DNA from 2 places in the Pradoshia sp. Z5_111 genome. Region 1 is predicted to be linked to the other one. Evidence: a T-box and tRNA genes for the amino acid it is inferred to sense, from the RefSeq annotation. Region 1 holds a T-box; the other holds one or more tRNA genes.
The links. A T-box is a leader RNA that pairs with one kind of tRNA and senses whether it is charged. The one in region 1 lies ahead of trpS (tryptophan--tRNA ligase), so its partner is inferred to be a tRNA-Trp.
Positions count from the first base shown of each region.

Region 2: it encodes a tRNA-Trp, which carries the amino acid that the T-box ahead of trpS (tryptophan--tRNA ligase) is inferred to sense. The anticodon was not compared.

Region 1 covers NZ_JBZCPQ010000003.1:262,990-266,379, reverse strand. The annotation lists gene AC4D4A_RS08175 (YjbA family protein) at 1-109, shown strand, start outside; gene trpS (tryptophan--tRNA ligase) at 521-1,510, opposite strand; T-box leader at 1,557-1,795, opposite strand; gene AC4D4A_RS08165 (DUF3899 domain-containing protein) at 1,843-2,223, opposite strand; gene AC4D4A_RS08160 (peptide ABC transporter substrate-binding protein) at 2,583-3,390, shown strand, end outside.
Region 2 covers NZ_JBZCPQ010000001.1:765,448-768,837, forward strand. The annotation lists gene AC4D4A_RS03710 (NACHT domain-containing protein) at 1-181, opposite strand, end outside; gene AC4D4A_RS03715 (hypothetical protein) at 1,218-1,427, opposite strand; tRNA gene AC4D4A_RS03720 (tRNA-Glu) at 1,562-1,633, opposite strand; tRNA gene AC4D4A_RS03725 (tRNA-Asn) at 1,637-1,711, opposite strand; tRNA gene AC4D4A_RS03730 (tRNA-Gly) at 1,796-1,869, opposite strand; tRNA gene AC4D4A_RS03735 (tRNA-Trp) at 1,960-2,033, opposite strand; tRNA gene AC4D4A_RS03740 (tRNA-Tyr) at 2,042-2,125, opposite strand; tRNA gene AC4D4A_RS03745 (tRNA-Thr) at 2,138-2,210, opposite strand; tRNA gene AC4D4A_RS03750 (tRNA-Phe) at 2,254-2,329, opposite strand; tRNA gene AC4D4A_RS03755 (tRNA-Asp) at 2,346-2,422, opposite strand; tRNA gene AC4D4A_RS03760 (tRNA-Met) at 2,428-2,501, opposite strand; tRNA gene AC4D4A_RS03765 (tRNA-Ser) at 2,549-2,641, opposite strand; tRNA gene AC4D4A_RS03770 (tRNA-Ala) at 2,760-2,835, opposite strand; tRNA gene AC4D4A_RS03775 (tRNA-Arg) at 2,915-2,991, opposite strand; tRNA gene AC4D4A_RS03780 (tRNA-Leu) at 3,010-3,095, opposite strand; tRNA gene AC4D4A_RS03785 (tRNA-Gly) at 3,110-3,184, opposite strand; tRNA gene AC4D4A_RS03790 (tRNA-Leu) at 3,192-3,273, opposite strand.

The DNA of each region.
Region 1 (3,390 bases):
AGGCTGGTCAGAAAAACACGCCATGCTATGTGAACGCTTAATAAAAGGCCAACCATTCTTCGAAAAGCTCTGGGAAATAGAAGTAGGAGACCGACCATCCATGCTGTAATGGATGGTTTTTTATATAAAAAGCTGAGGCGACTGCCCAGGAGCGAAGAGCATAAGACGAATACTCGGAGGGAGGTGCTTTTCCCTCCCGCAGAGTATTTGCTTATGACTCAAGCTCCTAGGAGCCGAAGCTAGATTAAGTAAAAAGCTGAGGCGACTGCCCAGCTCCGACAAGCATAAGAGGAGGCACGTAGGGAGGCACTCTTTCCTCCCGTAGTGGCTACACTTATGACCTCGAGGAGCTAGGAGCCGAAGCTAGATTGAATAAAAGCAGAAACTGACTTAAGGAACAAAGACTAAAAGCGCCACGTCGTGTGGCAACGTCTTTGTGACCAACATCCTGTTGGCCTAAAAAAGTGCTGAAGCTAGATTGCATTCAATCTAGCTTCAGCACTTTAATTTATAACTATCTTTATCTTCTTTTGCGTCCTAAACCAATCGCGTTTTTCATTTTTCGTAATGTTTTATTAGCAGCTTTATTTGCTTCTAGAGCACCTTTGTCGAGGATTTCATCCAATTCAGGTGAATTCAGTAATTCCTGATGACGTTCCTGAATAGGTCGTAGTGTTTCAACCACTACATTGGCAACCTCTGCTTTAAAATCTCCATATCCTTTACCCACGAAGCGTTTTTCAATGGATTCTATGCTTTCACCGCTCAGTGCAGAGTGTATGGATAAAAGGTTTGAAATGCCTGGTTTATTTTCCTTGTCGAATTTCACGATTCCTTCTGAATCCGTAACCGCACTCTTGATTTTCTTCTCAACCTGCTTTAGATCATCTAATAAAGAAATAGTTGATTTTTTATTTGGATCGGATTTGCTCATTTTTTTTGTTGGCTCCTGTAAAGCCATGATTCTTGCTCCTGAAACAGGTAGTTGGATATCAGGAATTGTAAAGACATCTCCATATTTTTTATTGAAGCGTTCAGCAATATCACGAGTCAATTCAACATGCTGTTTTTGATCATCGCCTACTGGAACAATATTGGTTTGATATAAAAGGATATCAGCAGCCATCAATGGAGGATAAGTCAGAAGACCGGCTGAAACAGATACCTGTGATTTAGATTTATCTTTATATTGAGTCATTCGCTCAAGTTCACCAATGGAAGTATTACATTGCATAATCCATCCGGCTTCTGTATGAGCCGGAACCTCAGATTGGATAAAAATTGTCGCTTTCTCAGGATCAATCCCAACAGCCAGATAAAGAGCTGCCAGATTTCTAATGTTCTTTCTTAGTTCGAGGCGATCCTGCGGAACCGTAATCGCATGGTGATCAACTATGCAAAAGTAACAATGGGAGTCATTTTGCAACTCTACGAATTGTCTTAATGCTCCAATATAATTACCTAGGGTCACGAGACCGGTTGGCTGAATGCCAGAAAAAATAATACTCATTTTCATTCTCCCTTCAATATAAAAAATCCCATTCGTCTCCACTATTAAAAGGGACGAATGGGATTCGCGGTACCACCCTAATTGTTTACGTTCTATACATAAACCACTCAGGAATATCCATTAAGATATTCATGCCCAGTAACGCGGGCAAACGTCCTGTCATACTGTCATTTTTCCTACAGGAGGCTTAAAAGTCCATTCAGGTATACGGGCTGTTTGTTCGCAGCAACCACAAACTCTCTGAAAACCTTGTACTACCTTACTACTCTTTGTCATAGCCTATAATAAATATTAAGTAATGATATTCTACTTAAACCTGATTAGAAATGCAACTATCCAAAGAAAATAATTGAACAAATAAAAGTAATGACACATGAAAAGATACCGGAATAAAGTAAAGGACTAGTCCAGGAGAAGGTAAGCACCTCCATATTCGGGCCTTTATGTAGGGATTCTTCTTCATGCTCTGATACATATTCCTCTTTCTTAGAATTGACTTTCCAGAACTTTTTAAATGAATAGGAAAAGACAGAGAAGAAACCTCCTCCTATTACATATAGGATAGCGCCGGCACAAACATAAAAGAGGCCTATCATAAAATAGCTATCAATCAATGAAAGCAGAAAGTGATTTTTTATAATAATTGAATAGATAATTGAAATCAGAAGGCTGATACCGTTTAATAAAAGAAATTTTTTTTGTGAAGACTTCATTGGTTTCCTCCGATATAAGTTGTTTTATAAAATGTATTTAAATTTTATATCAATAATTTAAAAATTAAAAGTTGCAAGTTTATTTATAAAATTTTATTATATTCATAACGTTTCATTTTTAATTAAATACGCTCTTCTGGTTTAAATTATCTGAAAAATATAATTTTTTTATTTTTATAGGATATTTTACCCAGGCATTGGTACATCAAGGTTTGTTGTTAATACTTGTATTCGAAATGACATATGTTCGTAAACAAAATGTAAAAAAATGATTGCAAAAAATTCTGAAACGTTTTATGATTGGTTACGAAATCTTCTGAAAATTAGAAGAGTAAAAAATAGGGAGGTCATTTACTAGTATGAAAGCAAAAAAAATCTCATTATTTCTTGTAATGATTCTTGCTTTGAGCACTTTCCTTGCAGCTTGTTCCGGCGGAGACGAAGAGACAGGCGGCAATGATAAAGGTGAAGGCAAAGGCAAGAAAGACGTTGAACAAGTACTTAACTTAGTAGAAACATCTGAAATTCCTTCTATGGACACTGTAATGGCTACTGATTCTGTTTCTTTCAACGTTATGAACAATACGATGGAAGGTCTTTACCGTTTAGGAGAGGGAGATAAAGTTGTTCCAGGTGTTGCTGAGGGCGATCCAACAGTAAGTGAAGATGGAAAAACTTTCACTATCAAACTGCGCCAAGATGCTAAATGGTCAAATGGTGATCCTGTAACAGCTCACGATTTCATTTTTGCTTGGCAAAAAGCTGTAAATCCTGATACTGCTGCTGAATATGCATACATGATGTATGTAATTGAAAATGCTGAAGAAATCAACACTGGTAAAAAGAAAGTGGAAGAGTTAGGTGCTAAAGCGCTTGATGATTACACTCTTGAAATTAAACTAACAAATGCTATCCCTTATTTCCAATCTCTACTTTCTTTCGGAACATTCATGCCACAAAATCAAAAGTTTGTTGAAGCACAAGGTGAAAAATTTGGTCTTGAAGCAGATACAACACTTTATAATGGACCATTCACGATGTCTGAGTGGAAACATGAAGAAAGCTTCACACTTACTAAAAATGATCAATACTGGGATAAAGATACTGTAAAGCTTGAAACAATCAATTTTAAAATCGTAAAAGATACTAATACGGCAGTAAACTTAT
Region 2 (3,390 bases), on a different contig from region 1:
TACCGTCGTGGAGCTTCCAATAACATTCAACACCAGCATCCCCTCCAGCCCCCTCTTTTCTCACAAAATAATTAGCGTTTTCAGGCTTTTTTAAATGTGCAAGTTGACAGATAAGTTCTTCAAATCCATTGTCTTGGCTTCCATCAAAACTTCTTATTTTAGAAAAATCTAAATCTAACAAGATAAAGTCCCCCTCTGAAAATTTTATTTGTAGTTCATAAAATTTATAATCATTTGAATTAAATCCCATAATATAACATAATATTAACAAATTTTTACTACAGCAGGGAAAGGAATTAAAGGGAATTTTGGATTGTTATAACATGATTTGGATTTTTTTGAACTAAATATCGCGAGTGAGGTTCAGATAAATTCATTGAGGAAACAGTAAAGTACATTTACGATTATTTAACTTTGGGGAAAGATATTTGCTACATAAAGAACGAAAGAAATAGAGGGGGAAAGAGGTTCATATTACTACATTACTTTAGTATAACGTGATCTTAGTGAGGGAATGCATTAACCCATCTAATAGGTTAGATTTATTGGCTAAAACATCGTCATTCTATTTAATCACTTATTTTTTAATTGTAAAAATCAGCTTTAATTTTGAATACTCAAAGCTGGTTTTTACGATTTTTTCGAATTTCCCAGTACTTTAACATATCCATTTAATAAAGCAAGATGACTATCTACCAGTCCTTAGGCTTACTTTATTTACATAACCAATTATTCACTGGCATTCCATTAGGAGAGTAGTCAACGCTAATCTATAATCAATCGCTATAGAGAAGTTATATTTATTAATTGCATTAACCATAAGAATTGTACCCTACCTTTCACCCACCATAGTCATTCTTATACAGAATGCACAAAAATTGCACAGAACTTCTAGAAACAATGGAATTAATCGATTCAGCTTGTATAAATTGTCGTTGCCACCCTGTATTAATGGACTGTTCGGACTATATTTATGCATATATTGTGTATAAGATTAGGAATAGTAAATTGACAGGGTGGGGGTCCATACTTTTTAAGAAGGCTTAACCACAAGTGTCTCAAGGGGTTGATCCTTCTCTCTTTTTTTCAGAAAAAAATCATTATACCTGAATTTTTATACATCCGATAAATACTGTACAAGCCAGTGTTTCCAACGGATTTAGTTGCCTCCGTTAATTCAGTGAAGTCCAAAATGTTCACCGGATTGATTTGAGTCCTTATCGAATCTGACTTTTACGTGTGAATCTCCTTCTATAATTACCTTTATCAGGGATTGGTAGAAGAATGTTTCTCGTTATCATAAGAGTAGGTAATCCAATCCCTATGTATTCATCGGAACCGAGAGGTGTACTATCAGCATCGCCTACGGTTTTTTCTGTGCATTTCAGAATAGCATCCTCCTCTTCTACCTTATTACCTTTACTCAAAAGTAATCCCTAAACTTACATTAGAATCAGAGAAGCATCCATAGGTCCCACTAAAGATAAAAATTGAGGGTCAACAGCTATAAGAAGATTGTCGCAAATAGAAAAAAACCATGTACCTATTGTACATGGTTTTATGACCCCTACGGGATTCGAACCCGTGTTACCGCCGTGAAAGGGCGGTGTCTTAACCGCTTGACCAAGGGGCCAAATGGCTCCGCAGGTAGGATTCGAACCTACGACCGCTCGGTTAACAGCCGAGTGCTCTACCACTGAGCTACTGCGGAATAATAATGTGGGCGACTCTAACTATACTGAAACTTATGAGGCGTGTGCTCTAACCAGCTAAGCTAAAGGCCAATATGATTTTTTGGAGCGGGTGAAGGGAATCGAACCCTCATCATCAGCTTGGAAGGCTGAGGTTTTACCACTAAACTACACCCGCATCTATGGGACGGTTGATGAAATTCGAACCCACGAATGTCGGAACCACAATCCGATCCGTTAACCACTTCGTAACAATCGCCATAACTATTGGCAGGGGCAGTAGGAATTGAACCCACACTGGAGGTTTTGGAGACCTCTGTTCTACCTTTAAACTATGCCCCTATAATGAATGGTGGAGGGGGGCAGATTCGAACTGCCGAACCCGAAGGAGCGGATTTACAGTCCGCCGCGTTTAGCCACTTCGCTACCCCTCCGATTATTTTGAGTGCCGGCAAGAGGACTTGAACCCCCAACCTACTGATTACAAGTCAGTTGCTCTACCAATTGAGCTACACCGGCATAATATTTAGGAAATAATTACTTATTAAATATTAATTTATAATGGTGGCTCAGGACGGAATCGAACCGCCGACACAAGGATTTTCAGTCCTTTGCTCTACCGACTGAGCTACTGAGCCGACTTCATTATGTAAATGGCGGTCCGGACGGGACTCGAACCCGCGACCTCCTGCGTGACAGGCAGGCATTCTAACCAACTGAACTACCGGACCATTTATTGCGGGGACAGGATTTGAACCTGCGACCTTCGGGTTATGAGCCCGACGAGCTACCAGACTGCTCCACCCCGCGACAATAATAATTTGTTTCCATATACTACAAGGTATTTAAGGTATATATGGCGGAGGAAGAGGGATTCGAACCCCCGCGCGGTTTAACCCGCCTCCCGGTTTTCAAGACCGGTCCCTTCAGCCAGACTTGGGTATTCCTCCATATAGGTTGTGGACCTTGTAAGACTCGAACTTGCGGCCGGAAAGTCACGAGCCGTCTGCTCTAACCACCTGTGCTACATCGTCAAAATCAAAATCCTATTGGGTTTAAGTTAAGTAATGGTGGAGCCTAGCGGGATCGAACCGCTGACCTCCTGCGTGCAAAGCAGGCGCTCTCCCAGCTGAGCTAAGGCCCCATATTTTTTAGGATTCGAACCTGGCTCCTTGGTCCCAAACCAAGTAGTCTACCAAGCTCAGCTACTTCCCTGAAAGGAATGGCGCGCCCGAGAGGAGTCGAACCCCTAACCTTTTGATCCGTAGTCAAACGCTCTATCCAATTGAGCTACGGGCGCATTCTTGCAAAAAACTAGTGCCGAGGGCCGGTCTCGAACCGGCACGGTAGTCACCTACCGCAGGATTTTAAGTCCTGTGCGTCTGCCAATTCCGCCACCCCGGCATATAACTTGGCATTGGAGCGGAAGACGGGATTCGAACCCGCGACCCCCACCTTGGCAAGGTGGTGTTCTACCACTGAACTACTTCCGCATATAAGTGCGGGTGAAGGGAGTCGAACCCCCACGCCGTAAGGCGCCAGATCCTAAGTCTGGTGCGTCTGCCAATTCCGCCACACCCGCATGTTTATAGATGGTGAGCCATGAAGGACTCGTACCTGTGATCCTCGAGCTTTTAATTAATTTCAAACTATCTCGTTAACTGCTTTTTTATTCTAATCTGTATTTATCTATATTTCA